4 regions of the Paenibacillus sp. S02 genome follow, and region 3 is predicted to be linked to each of the others. Evidence: a T-box and tRNA genes for the amino acid it is inferred to sense, from the RefSeq annotation. Region 3 holds a T-box; the other regions hold tRNA genes.

Region 1 (3,264 bases), 1.2 Mb from region 3:
TACCACCCTGATCGTATCTAGGTTCTAACTTGGTACCGTGAACCGGTACGAGGACAGTGTCAGGTGGGCAGTTTGACTGGGGCGGTCGCCTCCTAAAGAGTAACGGAGGCGCCCCAAGGTTCCCTCAGAATGGTTGGAAATCATTCGAAGAGTGCAAAGGCAGAAGGGAGCTTGACTGCGAGACCTACAAGTCGAGCAGGGACGAAAGTCGGGCTTAGTGATCCGGTGGTACCGCATGGAAGGGCCATCGCTCAACGGATAAAAGCTACCCTGGGGATAACAGGCTTATCTCCCCCAAGAGTCCACATCGACGGGGAGGTTTGGCACCTCGATGTCGGCTCATCGCATCCTGGGGCTGAAGTAGGTCCCAAGGGTTGGGCTGTTCGCCCATTAAAGCGGTACGCGAGCTGGGTTCAGAACGTCGTGAGACAGTTCGGTCCCTATCTGTCGTGGGCGTAGGAAATTTGAGAGGAGCTGTCCTTAGTACGAGAGGACCGGGATGGACGTACCGCTGGTGTACCAGTTGTTCCGCCAGGAGCACCGCTGGGTAGCTATGTACGGAAGGGATAAGCGCTGAAAGCATCTAAGCGTGAAGCCCCCCTCAAGATGAGATTTCCCAGTATGTAAGACCCCTTGAAGACGACGAGGTAGATAGGTTGGGGGTGGAAGTGCAGTAATGCATGGAGCTGACCAATACTAATCGGTCGAGGGCTTATCCTAAAATAAAACGCAATGAGTTTCGGATCCAGTTTTCAGGGTGTAACCTTGAAAGTATGTACAAGTGACATACAACAAGCGCATGGCTATTCATTCACACGATAAGTGATGAACCGAATAACCGTACGGTAGAATTTACGATGTAAATTCATGTTTGGTGGCGATAGCGGAGGGGTTCCACACGTACCCATCCCGAACACGACCGTTAAGCCCTCCAGCGCCGATGGTACTTGGACCGCAGGGTCCTGGGAGAGTAGGACGTCGCCAAGCAGAGCTTTATGATTAATATTCCCTGATAGCTCAGTTGGTAGAGCACTCGACTGTTAATCGAGTTGTCACAGGTTCGAGTCCTGTTCGGGGAGCCATTTGCTCTCATAGCTCAGCAGGTAGAGTGCATCCATGGTAAGGATGAGGTCACCGGTTCGAACCCGGTTGAGAGCTTGTTATAGGATGGCCCGTTGGTCAAGGGGTTAAGACACCTCCCTTTCACGGAGGTAACAGGGGTTCGAATCCCCTACGGGTCATAGGATATTATGGAGGCTTAGCTCAGCTGGGAGAGCATCTGCCTTACAAGCAGAGGGTCGGGGGTTCGAGCCCCTCAGCCTCCACCATTTTTCATCCTCTTACCTGGATGAAATCTTGGGGAGTTGTGAATCATATGCATATTGGGGATTAGCCAAGCGGTAAGGCAACGGACTTTGACTCCGTCATGCATAGGTTCAAATCCTATATCCCCAGCCATTAAGAGCCATTAGCTCAGTTGGTAGAGCACCTGACTTTTAATCAGGGTGTCGAAGGTTCGAGTCCTTCATGGCTCACCATTGTATTACATGCGCGTGTGGCGGAATTGGCAGACGCACTAGACTTAGGATCTAGCGTCTTTGACGTGGGGGTTCAAGTCCCTCCACGCGCATATTGTTTTTGCGGACGTGGCTCAGCGGTAGAGCATCGCCTTGCCAAGGCGAGGGTCGCGGGTTCGATTCCCGTCGTCCGCTCCATATTTGCGCCCTTAGCTCAGCTGGATAGAGCGTTTGACTACGAATCAAAAGGCCGGGAGTTCGAATCTCTCAGGGCGCGCCATATTTTAAAAAAATTATATCGGGATGTAGCTCAGCTTGGTAGAGCACCTGGTTTGGGACCAGGGGGTCGCATGTTCAAATCGTGTCATCCCGATACTATTTTGCGGGTGTAGTTCAATGGTAGAACTTCAGCCTTCCAAGCTGATAGCGTGGGTTCGATTCCCATCACCCGCTTACCGATTACCTAGAAGCCGAAAGGCTTCTTTTTATTTTGTCCACATTACATTTACTTTTATGTATATAAGCTAGTGCAATTATGTCTCCTGTCATGCACAGTTGGGGATGACTTGTGCATATTGTACATAGGCTCTTGTTACTTTTGACACCTAGATCCCGAATTTCCCCTCTAACGTACCCCTTTCTCCGGCAGTAAGGCTAATTTCGTGATCAAATCCTTTGAATATAGGAATCCTATAGCTATTATGGTACGAATTCATGGTGATAACTCGACAGTTGTTCTTGGGTTGTGCACATTTCCCTTTATTTATGTGGGTAAGAATCGAAGTGTTAAAGAGGAAACACCTTAGAAACACTGAGAAAATGGCTAATTTGTGTATATCTTTGTGGATAGAAGGCTAATAGAGTTGACTTTGTCAACAAATAATAAACATATACACACCTGTTGCATGAATTTGTACCTTTAAAAACAGACTCTTTATAAGAGACTGTGCATAATGTTTCACGCATCATTAGTGTATATATTAATTTCTATTTATTAATTTCATATTTATTCATAACAATCCAATATTTTCTCGAAAGAAGTAATTCAAAAAGATGATTTTTTACTGTAAATTTTGCAGCTTTTCATGCGTTTTTATTGTATGATGTTAAGAAAGTGTCAAATTTCGTGTGTATACGTACCTTTGCTACAACTGTATATGGTGTGGAACAGATCAGATGGGGGGAAAAGCATGACTGAGCTTACGTTAACCGCTAACAAAAACCAATCCAACAACCTGCTACGGCGGGACGTTCGTTTTCTAGGGAATATTCTTGGTGAGGTTTTGGTTCATCAGGGTGGCAACGAACTTTTGGATATCGTGGAGAAAATACGTGAGACAAGTAAATCGTTACGTGCCGGGTATCAGCCGGAGTTGTATGAGAATTTCAAACAAATGGTCAGCGGACTGGATACGGATATTCGTCACCAGGTTATTCGCGCGTTTGCGATTTATTTTCAGTTGGTGAATATCGCTGAGCAAAACCATCGTATTCGTCGTAAGCGGGATTATGAGCATTCCGCTGGTGAAGATGTTCAGCCCGGTTCCATTGAAAGTTCCGTTCAGGAGCTTAAACAAGGGGGCTTCTCCGCTGAGGACGTTAGCAACTTGCTGAAAGAGCTCTCTTTGGAGCTGGTCATGACCGCACATCCTACAGAAGCGACACGACGAGTAATTCTGGATATCCACAAGCGCATTTCCGAGGACGTCATGCTGCTGGATAATCCGATGCTTACCTTGCGTGAGCG
Region 2 (3,264 bases), 2.4 Mb from region 3:
ATACAGGAAGAAGAACGTAAACGCTTTTCAAGAGAGCTACATGATGGGATAGGGCAAAGCTTATTTTCACTTATTATTCAGTTAGACAGCCAACTTGCCGAACAACCTAGTGCTGCTCTGGAGAGTCTTCGTTCGCAGGTGACCGACATCATCAAAGATGTTCGTGGTCTAGCGTGGGAACTTCGTCCCTCAGTTCTGGATGATTTGGGTGTCGTTCCAGCTATAAGAACCTATATTGAAAACTTCTGTTCTCATTACGGGATTGAGGTGCATTTTCAATGCACTCTACGTAAACGCCTTGATATTCGCAAGGAAATAGCAATTTATCGGATTGTACAGGAGGCATTAACGAATGTAGCCAAATACGCAGATGTAGCGGAGGCATATGTCGACGTTGAGGATCAAGATGAAATGATACAAGTGACCATTCGGGATGAGGGCATTGGATTCTCTGGAAAGTCCCAAGGAGAGGGAGTTGGATTGTTTAGTATGGAAGAACGAGCTAGAGGGGTAGGGGGATTTATGAGCATGACCTCTGCTCCAGATGAGGGAACCTCCATCCAGCTGGCCATTCCCGTGTAAAAACTGTCCACTAGATCGGTTATCGGTGTATACCAGTTGTATGATCAGAACGATATACACCGATACCGAGATTATGAATAATCAACACATTGTGGGTACATGAAGATAGATACAAAAAAAAGAGAGAGCTCTGTCCCCAGACAGGCTCTCTTTATTTATAAGGTGTCACCACTGAGGCAACAAGAATCCGCTATAGCAAAAAGCGGGTGATGGGAATCGAACCCACGCTACCAGCTTGGAAGGCTGGAGTTCTACCATTGAACTACACCCGCAAATCAGTATCGGGATGACACGATTTGAACATGCGACCCCCTGGTCCCAAACCAGGTGCTCTACCAAGCTGAGCTACATCCCGACATTATACTTTTTTTAAGAAATGGCGCGCCCTGAGAGATTCGAACTCCCGGCCTTTTGATTCGTAGTCAAACGCTCTATCCAGCTGAGCTAAGGGCGCATATTTAAATCCATAATGAGCAGTCAAGGCGCCACCCAGATTTGAACTGGGGATGAAGCTTTTGCAGAGCTTTGCCTTACCACTTGGCTATGGCGCCGTATGGATAATGGAGCGGACGACGGGAATCGAACCCGCGACCCTCGCCTTGGCAAGGCGATGCTCTACCGCTGAGCCACGTCCGCAAAATATGGTGCGGTCGAGAGGACTCGAACCTCCACGGGGGTTAGCCCACACGGACCTGAACCGTGCGCGTCTGCCAATTCCGCCACGACCGCAAAATAATTATAAATGGTGAGCCATGAAGGACTCGAACCTTCGACACCCTGATTAAAAGTCAGGTGCTCTACCAACTGAGCTAATGGCTCTTAATGGCTGGGGATATAGGATTTGAACCTATGCATGACGGAGTCAAAGTCCGTTGCCTTACCGCTTGGCTAATCCCCAATAAATTAAGAATAAAGGGCGGCCGATGGGGCTTGAACCCACGAATGCCGGAGTCACAGTCCGGTGCGTTAACCACTTCGCCACGACCGCCATATGATTATGAAAAGACTGGTGGAGGATGATGGATTCGAACCACCGAACCCGTAAGGGAGCAGATTTACAGTCTGATGCGTTTGGCCACTTCGCTAATCCTCCAAAATGGTGCCGGCGAGAGGACTTGAACCCCCAACCTACTGATTACAAGTCAGTTGCTCTACCAGTTGAGCTACACCGGCACATTACTCATTTCCCACTTGAAAGGTGGCTCGGGACGGAATCGAACCGCCGACACGAGGATTTTCAGTCCTCTGCTCTACCGACTGAGCTACCGAGCCATATTTTGTTTTATTACTACACCATATAATCCACACTATATATGCTAACTATATATGAGGTTAAAATGGCGGAACTGACGGGATTCGAACCCGCGATCTCCTGCGTGACAGGCAGGCATGTTAGGCCTCTACACCACAGTTCCAGAGGCATTTCCAATAGGAAATTAATTGCGGGGGCAGGATTTGAACCTACGACCTTCGGGTTATGAGCCCGACGAGCTACCGAACTGCTCCACCCCGCGACATTAAAAGGGATTTATCAAATTTTCTTATGGTGGAGGCTGAGGGGATCGAACCCCCGACCCTCTGCTTGTAAGGCAGATGCTCTCCCAGCTGAGCTAAGCCTCCATATTATGACCCGTAGGGGATTCGAACCCCTGTTACCTCCGTGAAAGGGAGGTGTCTTAACCCCTTGACCAACGGGCCTTACAAAATAAGTTCTGGTTCCAATAAATTTATGGCGGAGAGAGAGGGATTCGAACCCTCGCACCACTTTCGCAGTCTAACCCCTTAGCAGAGGGTCCCCTTATAGCCACTTGGGTATCTCTCCGAGTAGCGGCAGAGGGGATCGAACCCCCGACCTCACGGGTATGAACCGTACGCTCTAGCCAGCTGAGCTACGCCGCCACCTTATATATAAAAGTCAGAAATATTCAAAACATGGCTCCCCGAACAGGACTCGAACCTGTGACAACTCGATTAACAGTCGAGTGCTCTACCAACTGAGCTATCAGGGAATATTGGTGGAGCCAAGCGGGATCGAACCGCTGACCTCCTGCGTGCAAGGCAGGCGCTCTCCCAGCTGAGCTATGGCCCCAATCTTTTTGTTATTCTAGAAGTGGTGGGCCTTAGTGGACTCGAACCACCGACCTCACCCTTATCAGGGGTGCGCTCTAACCAGCTGAGCTAAAGGCCCTAACATGTAAAACTTCATCATCCTTTAAAGGATATCGCTTGGCGACGTCCTACTCTCCCAGGACCCTGCGGTCCAAGTACCATCGGCGCTGGAGGGCTTAACGGTCGTGTTCGGGATGGGTACGTGTGGAACCCCTCCGCTATCGCCACCAAACATGAATTTACATCGTAAATTCTACCGTACGGTTATTCGGTTCATCACTTATCGTGTGAATGAATAGCCATGCGCTTGTCGTATGTCACTTGTACATACCTTCAAGGTTACACCCTGAAAACTGGATCCGAAACTCATTTGCGTTTTATTTAGGATAAGCCCTCGACCGATTAGTATTGGTCAGCTCCATGCATTACTGCACTTCCACCCCCAACCTATCTACCTCGTCGTCTTCAAGGGGTCTTACATACTGGGAAATCTCATCTTGAGGGGGGCTTCACGCTTAGATGCTTTCAGCGCTTATCCCTTCCGTACATAGCTACCCAGCGGTGCTCCTGGCG
Region 3 (3,264 bases):
TGCGATTGTCTGAATTACTTGTTGGAGGAAGAAGATATAATTTCTACTTTTCGCAGAACGCATGCTGGTCTGAAGCCTGGCGGAACCTTCTTGTTCGATGTACATCATCCCCAGACGTTTTTACGTTATGATGAAGAGCAGCCTTTCGTACTGGACGAACGCTCTATCTCGTATATCTGGACATGTGCGTTGGACACTCCCCGTTGTGAAATTGAGCATCATCTTAGTATCTTTGCGAAAGCAGAACAAGAAGGACGCGATCTATACCAGCGTTTCGAGGAAATACATGTACAACGTGCCTATGACCCAGACTGGATGAAGGCAGAATTGTCCAAAGCGGGTTTTCGTGATGTGAAGGTATATGCGGATTTTGAATGGGTAGAAGCAGAAGATGACGCGGCGAGACTGTTTTATGTAGCTGTAAAATAGCAAGGCTTCATTGAGCGAATATGGGAAAAAGAAAGACGCTTTTCATGATGACATGAAGGGCGTCTTTTTGCACTCATATATTCACTTTATAGTTCAACTGAAGCTCATCACCCGGTACACCCCGAATGCCCCAGTTCTGTTTGGGTGTTTCAAATATAGTAATCTCAAGATCCTGTGGAGAAATACCCAAAAGATCGTTAATTCTTTGGAATAACAGGTTAATGAGTTTCTTCTTAGCTTCTGTCGTTCTGCCTTCAAAGATACTGATTTCAATAATGGTGTACGCCTCAGAGCGACCATCGGCATATATAAAGTCTTCCTGATCCATAGGAAAAAAACGATGAAACCTCTTGTCAGGAGGATATTTGAACGCATCCACCACAGCAGAATGAATCACCTCTGAAAGTTGCTTTTTGATTGGATTTAGAGTTTCTTTTATTCCGTAAATTTTAATCTGTGCCATTTCTCAGCTCACCTTTCTTATCTCAACTCATCTCAACTTGAAGCGATTTAACTCGGAATTATTATAAAACATTCGTATGCATGTGTCATGAACAATTAGTATGAAGAGGGTCTTTAACACCAAAGGTAGTCCTTATTTGACTTTTTTCGCGGTTTTCAATATAATAGTGCCATTATTAACGGTTAAACAATCGCTGATGAGGAATAGTAGCTTTGTCTGGACATGTAGAGAGCCGGCGGGTGGTGCAAGCCGGTTGACAGCGCAAAGTGAACTCGCCTCGGAGATATGCGTCCAACGCAGGAACGCCCTATACAGGTGCTTGTATCCTGTTATTAACCCGCATCGGATCACCTCCGTTATCAGGTGCAAAGGGAGTAGAACGCGAAGAACGCTTTCTGCTAACTAGGGTGGTACCACGGGAATATAACCTCTCGTCCCTAGCGCTGACACGCTACGGGATGCAGAGGTTTTTTTGTTGCATACCGTTTGAGGAGGAAAAGACAATGACAGACACACAGCCGAAGCACGGCTATCAACCGCAAAGTATTGAACCAAAATGGCAGAAATATTGGGATGAGAACAAGACGTTCCGCACCGGGGAAGAGCCGGGCAAACCTAAGTTTTATGCTTTGGATATGTTTCCGTACCCATCTGGAGCCGGCCTGCATGTAGGCCACCCGGAGGGCTACACAGCTACGGATATTGTTTCACGATATAAAAGAATGCGCGGCTACAACGTACTGCATCCGATGGGTTGGGACGCCTTCGGTCTGCCTGCCGAGCAGCATGCGCTGGATACAGGGGAGCACCCACGCGAAATTACGGTGAAAAATGTAAATAACTTCCGCCGTCAAATCAAATCGCTCGGCTTCTCCTACGACTGGGATCGTGAAATCAGTACGACGGATCCTGATTATTACAAATGGACACAGTGGATCTTCATCCAGCTGTACAAGCGCGGCCTTGCATATGTAGCTGAAGTACCCGTGAACTGGTGCCCAGCGCTGGGAACGGTGCTAGCGAATGAAGAAGTTATTGACGGTAAGAGTGAGCGTGGCGGTCATCCGGTCGTCCGTAAACCAATGCGTCAATGGATGCTGAAAATTACGGAATACGCGGATCGTCTGCTGGAGGATCTGGAGGAACTGGATTGGTCTGAGAGTATTAAGGATATGCAGCGGAACTGGATCGGTAAGTCTACCGGGGCAGAGGTTCGTTTTCCAATTGAAGGCTATGACGAGCAACTTACAGTATTTACAACCCGTCCAGATACACTGTTCGGCGCAAGCTACTGTGTGCTGGCACCAGAGCAGGAATTGGTGGATATTATCACTACGCCTGAGCAAAAGGATGCTGTACAACAGTACCGTGAACAAGCTGCTCGTAAAAGCGATCTGGAGCGTACGGATCTGGCCAAGGATAAAACAGGCGTATTCACAGGAGCTTATGCAGTGAACCCGGTGAACGGCGAAAAGCTGCCGATCTGGATTGCTGACTATGTACTAGCAGGCTACGGAACTGGAGCGATTATGGCTGTACCTGCTCACGATGCGCGTGACTGGGAATTTGCCAAGCAATTCGGATTGAGTATCATTGAGGTTGTCCAAGGTGGAGATGTCGCTAATGAGCCATATACTGAGGATGGACCGCACGTCAATTCAGGCCCGCTGAATGGACTTACCAACGAGGAAGCGATTCCGAAGATGATTGAATGGCTGGAAGCCGAGGGCAAAGGACACGGCAAAGTCACCTATCGCCTGCGTGACTGGCTGTTCAGCCGTCAACGCTATTGGGGCGAGCCGATTCCGGTAATTCATCTGGAAGATGGAACGATCAAAACGGTTCCTGAGGACCAACTTCCGCTCGTCCTGCCGGAGATGGACAATATCAAGCCTTCAGGTACAGGTGAATCCCCGCTGGCGAACGCAACAGATTGGATCGAAACCATTGATCCTGAGACAGGTATGAAAGCACGCCGCGAGACAAATACAATGCCGCAATGGGCAGGCAGTTGCTGGTATTACCTGCGCTTTATTGATCCGAAAAATGACAAAGAGCTTGTATCCAAAGAGAAACAACGTGAATGGATGCCTGTTGATTTGTATATTGGCGGAGCGGAACATGCGGTTCTTCACTTGCTGTATGCCCGTTTCTGGCATAAGGTACTGTATGATATCGGCGTAGTGGAAACGAAAGAGCCTTTTTATAAGCTGGTCAACCAGGGTATGATTTTGGGCAATAACAATGAAAAAATGAGTAAATCACGCGGTAATGTCATTAATCCTGATGATATTGTCAATACGTTTGGCGCCGATACGTTGCGTATTTATGAGATGTTTATGGGGCCGCTGGAAGCGACCAAGCCATGGAAT
Region 4 (3,264 bases), 470 kb from region 3:
AATGGTTGGAAATCATTCGAAGAGTGCAAAGGCAGAAGGGAGCTTGACTGCGAGACCTACAAGTCGAGCAGGGACGAAAGTCGGGCTTAGTGATCCGGTGGTACCGCATGGAAGGGCCATCGCTCAACGGATAAAAGCTACCCTGGGGATAACAGGCTTATCTCCCCCAAGAGTCCACATCGACGGGGAGGTTTGGCACCTCGATGTCGGCTCATCGCATCCTGGGGCTGAAGTAGGTCCCAAGGGTTGGGCTGTTCGCCCATTAAAGCGGTACGCGAGCTGGGTTCAGAACGTCGTGAGACAGTTCGGTCCCTATCTGTCGTGGGCGTAGGAAATTTGAGAGGAGCTGTCCTTAGTACGAGAGGACCGGGATGGACGTACCGCTGGTGTACCAGTTGTTCCGCCAGGAGCACCGCTGGGTAGCTATGTACGGAAGGGATAAGCGCTGAAAGCATCTAAGCGTGAAGCCCCCCTCAAGATGAGATTTCCCAGTATGTAAGACCCCTTGAAGACGACGAGGTAGATAGGTTGGGGGTGGAAGTGCAGTAATGCATGGAGCTGACCAATACTAATCGGTCGAGGGCTTATCCTAAAATAAAACGCAAATGAGTTTCGGATCCAGTTTTCAGGGTGTAACCTTGAAGGTATGTACAAGTGACATACGACAAGCGCATGGCTATTCATTCACACGATAAGTGATGAACCGAATAACCGTACGGTAGAATTTACGATGTAAATTCATGTTTGGTGGCGATAGCGGAGGGGTTCCACACGTACCCATCCCGAACACGACCGTTAAGCCCTCCAGCGCCGATGGTACTTGGACCGCAGGGTCCTGGGAGAGTAGGACGTCGCCAAGCAGAGCTTTATGATTAATATTCCCTGATAGCTCAGTTGGTAGAGCACTCGACTGTTAATCGAGTTGTCACAGGTTCGAGTCCTGTTCGGGGAGCCATATGGAGAGGTGTCCGAGTTGGCCGAAGGAGCACGATTGGAAATCGTGTAGGCGCCAAAAGCGTCTCGAGGGTTCGAATCCCTCTCTCTCCGCCATAATTATTTTATTGCATGGCCCGTTGGTCAAGGGGTTAAGACACCTCCCTTTCACGGAGGTAACAGGGGTTCGAATCCCCTACGGGTCATAAGTAGTATGGAGGCTTAGCTCAGCTGGGAGAGCATCTGCCTTACAAGCAGAGGGTCGGGGGTTCGAGCCCCTCAGCCTCCACCATTTTTTTAAATAGCAGTCCCTAATATTATCGCGGGGTGGAGCAGTTCGGTAGCTCGTCGGGCTCATAACCCGAAGGTCGCAGGTTCAAATCCTGCCCCCGCAACCAATTAACTTTTGAATATAAACTGCTATGGAACTGTGGTGTAGAGGCCTAACATGCCTGCCTGTCACGCAGGAGATCGCGGGTTCGAATCCCGTCAGTTCCGCCATTTTTATAAAGTTATATTACCCTGTTGGGAGCCATTAGCTCAGTTGGTAGAGCACCTGACTTTTAATCAGGGTGTCGAAGGTTCGAGTCCTTCATGGCTCACCATTCATGAACTTATATGTCATGAATATAATGATATTGCGGACGTGGCTCAGCGGTAGAGCATCGCCTTGCCAAGGCGAGGGTCGCGGGTTCGATTCCCGTCGTCCGCTCCATATTTGCGCCCTTAGCTCAGCTGGATAGAGCGTTTGACTACGAATCAAAAGGCCGGGAGTTCGAATCTCTCAGGGCGCGCCATTAACTTCATAAGCCGGTGTGGCGGAATTGGCAGACGCGCGCGACTCAAAATCGTGAGGGAAACCGTGGAGGTTCGAGTCCTCTCACCGGCATCTATTTCGGGATGTAGCTCAGCTTGGTAGAGCACCTGGTTTGGGACCAGGGGGTCGCATGTTCAAATCGTGTCATCCCGATTCAAAAGAAAAGTCGCTGGAAGCAGCGGCTTTTTTGTTATATTAATATCTTTTTGTATAAATCAGTAATCGTCAGGTCACACTAACATAAAAAGTGGGACGGAAGGGATTACTGTGAAGCGATTAAGTTGGAAAAAACAGATGAAACGGCGCTGGAAACAGTGGAGAAGAACAGTGTGGGCTTGTAGCATTTTTGGTGCAGCTTGTTTGCTGGCAGGGTTGGGTATTCTGTTTTCGAATTATTTGCAGGCTATGTTGTTACAGCCACTCGCTACCACCGTCATGGCAGAGGAGAGCGTGGAGGAGGCTTCACATCTGAGTCCAACTGAAGATCACTCCTCACAGACGCAACTATTGCAAAGTATTCGTGCTTCCGGTATAAGCAGGAAGACCCGTCTATTAACCACCTACGTGTGTGGTACGGAAACACTTTCCTTGGGAACACTAAGTTCACAGCAGCTAGAGACCTTACTGAAGCAACATCCCGATTGGAAGGGACGACTTAATACCAAAGGAGAGGTGTGGCTGGAGCGCAGGGTGGAAGACTTGTCAGAGTCATGCAAAGAGCGTGGATACATGGGTTTGAGCACTGACGGCCAGCTTACATTGTATGAAGGGCTACCTAAAAGAGAAAAAGTTATCCGCACTTTTTTTCAATTGGATGTGGGTTCCATGGAGACGGCCTTGCCAGAAGGGGTGTATAAACAACTTCAGCAGGGGATCCGTGTACAGGATATAAATGAGTATAACAGTGTAATCTCCACTTTTAGTGACTTTGCCGTGGAGCGAACACAAAGGGTATTAAAGCAGCACTATTGATTACAACTACGGAGACGTTAGGCATTGCCGATGAGGTGAGGCTTGAAGCGTCTCTTTTTATGTTTTTACTCACGTTTAAATTTTTTCCTCTATTAGATACAAAGTTTTGTTATAATGAAAAGAACGACACATATGTTCGCTTTATATGGTATTTGGCCATGATTATATTAAGGATAACGTCTGGCTATTGTTTAGTTACGCCATGTTTGAGCGATAGGGGAGAGATTTTTTTGCGTTTTTTAGGAATTGATCCGGGCATTGCCATTGTGGGCTTCGGATTTGTAGACAAGATTGGCAGCAAGGTGGTTCCTGTACAGTATGGCTGCATCCAGACGGAGGCCCATACACCGGAAGAAGAAAGGCTGCTTCATGTGTATGAAGGCATGTTGCAATTAATAGATAAATATAAGCCTGATGCAGTAGCACTGGAAAAGCTCTTTTTTAATCGCAACGTTACAACCGCTATGTCTGTAAGTCAGGCACGTGGGGTGCTGGTACTAGCTGCAAAACAACGTAATTTGCCTATAGGTGAATACACGCCG

Evidence for each region. The T-box of region 3 lies ahead of leuS (leucine--tRNA ligase). A T-box ahead of a tRNA ligase gene usually reads a tRNA of that ligase, here a tRNA-Leu.
Region 1: it encodes a tRNA-Leu, which carries the amino acid that the T-box ahead of leuS (leucine--tRNA ligase) is inferred to sense. The anticodon was not compared.
Region 2: it encodes a tRNA-Leu, which carries the amino acid that the T-box ahead of leuS (leucine--tRNA ligase) is inferred to sense. The anticodon was not compared.
Region 4: it encodes a tRNA-Leu, which carries the amino acid that the T-box ahead of leuS (leucine--tRNA ligase) is inferred to sense. The anticodon was not compared.

What each region holds. Positions count from the first base shown of each region.
Region 1 is NZ_CP073682.1:5,263,046-5,266,309, reverse strand. It holds rRNA gene KAI36_RS23435 (23S ribosomal RNA) at 1-720, shown strand, start outside; rRNA gene rrf (5S ribosomal RNA) at 871-987, shown strand; tRNA gene KAI36_RS23425 (tRNA-Asn) at 1,007-1,082, shown strand; tRNA gene KAI36_RS23420 (tRNA-Thr) at 1,086-1,158, shown strand; tRNA gene KAI36_RS23415 (tRNA-Glu) at 1,170-1,241, shown strand; tRNA gene KAI36_RS23410 (tRNA-Val) at 1,253-1,328, shown strand; tRNA gene KAI36_RS23405 (tRNA-Gln) at 1,384-1,458, shown strand; tRNA gene KAI36_RS23400 (tRNA-Lys) at 1,463-1,538, shown strand; tRNA gene KAI36_RS23395 (tRNA-Leu) at 1,550-1,630, shown strand; tRNA gene KAI36_RS23390 (tRNA-Gly) at 1,641-1,715, shown strand; tRNA gene KAI36_RS23385 (tRNA-Arg) at 1,721-1,797, shown strand; tRNA gene KAI36_RS23380 (tRNA-Pro) at 1,817-1,890, shown strand; tRNA gene KAI36_RS23375 (tRNA-Gly) at 1,900-1,970, shown strand; gene ppc (phosphoenolpyruvate carboxylase) at 2,708-3,264, shown strand, end outside.
Region 2 is NZ_CP073682.1:418,628-421,891, reverse strand. It holds gene KAI36_RS01900 (PAS domain-containing sensor histidine kinase) at 1-582, shown strand, start outside; tRNA gene KAI36_RS01895 (tRNA-Gly) at 784-854, opposite strand; tRNA gene KAI36_RS01890 (tRNA-Pro) at 864-937, opposite strand; tRNA gene KAI36_RS01885 (tRNA-Arg) at 960-1,036, opposite strand; tRNA gene KAI36_RS01880 (tRNA-Cys) at 1,063-1,133, opposite strand; tRNA gene KAI36_RS01875 (tRNA-Gly) at 1,144-1,218, opposite strand; tRNA gene KAI36_RS01870 (tRNA-Leu) at 1,225-1,311, opposite strand; tRNA gene KAI36_RS01865 (tRNA-Lys) at 1,326-1,401, opposite strand; tRNA gene KAI36_RS01860 (tRNA-Gln) at 1,406-1,480, opposite strand; tRNA gene KAI36_RS01855 (tRNA-His) at 1,498-1,570, opposite strand; tRNA gene KAI36_RS01850 (tRNA-Tyr) at 1,590-1,675, opposite strand; tRNA gene KAI36_RS01845 (tRNA-Thr) at 1,680-1,755, opposite strand; tRNA gene KAI36_RS01840 (tRNA-Phe) at 1,782-1,854, opposite strand; tRNA gene KAI36_RS01835 (tRNA-Asp) at 1,921-1,997, opposite strand; tRNA gene KAI36_RS01830 (tRNA-Met) at 2,023-2,096, opposite strand; tRNA gene KAI36_RS01825 (tRNA-Val) at 2,127-2,202, opposite strand; tRNA gene KAI36_RS01820 (tRNA-Glu) at 2,209-2,280, opposite strand; tRNA gene KAI36_RS01815 (tRNA-Ser) at 2,313-2,404, opposite strand; tRNA gene KAI36_RS01810 (tRNA-Met) at 2,408-2,481, opposite strand; tRNA gene KAI36_RS01805 (tRNA-Asn) at 2,516-2,591, opposite strand; tRNA gene KAI36_RS01800 (tRNA-Ala) at 2,596-2,671, opposite strand; tRNA gene KAI36_RS01795 (tRNA-Ile) at 2,694-2,770, opposite strand; rRNA gene rrf (5S ribosomal RNA) at 2,807-2,923, opposite strand; rRNA gene KAI36_RS01785 (23S ribosomal RNA) at 3,074-3,264, opposite strand, start outside.
Region 3 is NZ_CP073682.1:4,096,295-4,099,558, reverse strand. It holds gene KAI36_RS18165 (class I SAM-dependent DNA methyltransferase) at 1-429, shown strand, start outside; gene KAI36_RS18160 (tautomerase family protein) at 503-892, opposite strand; T-box leader at 1,077-1,334, shown strand; gene leuS (leucine--tRNA ligase) at 1,396-3,264, shown strand, end outside.
Region 4 is NZ_CP073682.1:4,571,217-4,574,480, reverse strand. It holds rRNA gene KAI36_RS20275 (23S ribosomal RNA) at 1-592, shown strand, start outside; rRNA gene rrf (5S ribosomal RNA) at 744-860, shown strand; tRNA gene KAI36_RS20265 (tRNA-Asn) at 880-955, shown strand; tRNA gene KAI36_RS20260 (tRNA-Ser) at 959-1,050, shown strand; tRNA gene KAI36_RS20255 (tRNA-Glu) at 1,068-1,139, shown strand; tRNA gene KAI36_RS20250 (tRNA-Val) at 1,150-1,225, shown strand; tRNA gene KAI36_RS20245 (tRNA-Met) at 1,255-1,331, shown strand; tRNA gene KAI36_RS20240 (tRNA-Asp) at 1,358-1,434, shown strand; tRNA gene KAI36_RS20235 (tRNA-Lys) at 1,463-1,538, shown strand; tRNA gene KAI36_RS20230 (tRNA-Gly) at 1,574-1,648, shown strand; tRNA gene KAI36_RS20225 (tRNA-Arg) at 1,654-1,730, shown strand; tRNA gene KAI36_RS20220 (tRNA-Leu) at 1,743-1,822, shown strand; tRNA gene KAI36_RS20215 (tRNA-Pro) at 1,830-1,903, shown strand; gene KAI36_RS20210 (BofC C-terminal domain-containing protein) at 2,018-2,722, shown strand; gene ruvC (crossover junction endodeoxyribonuclease RuvC) at 2,953-3,264, shown strand, end outside.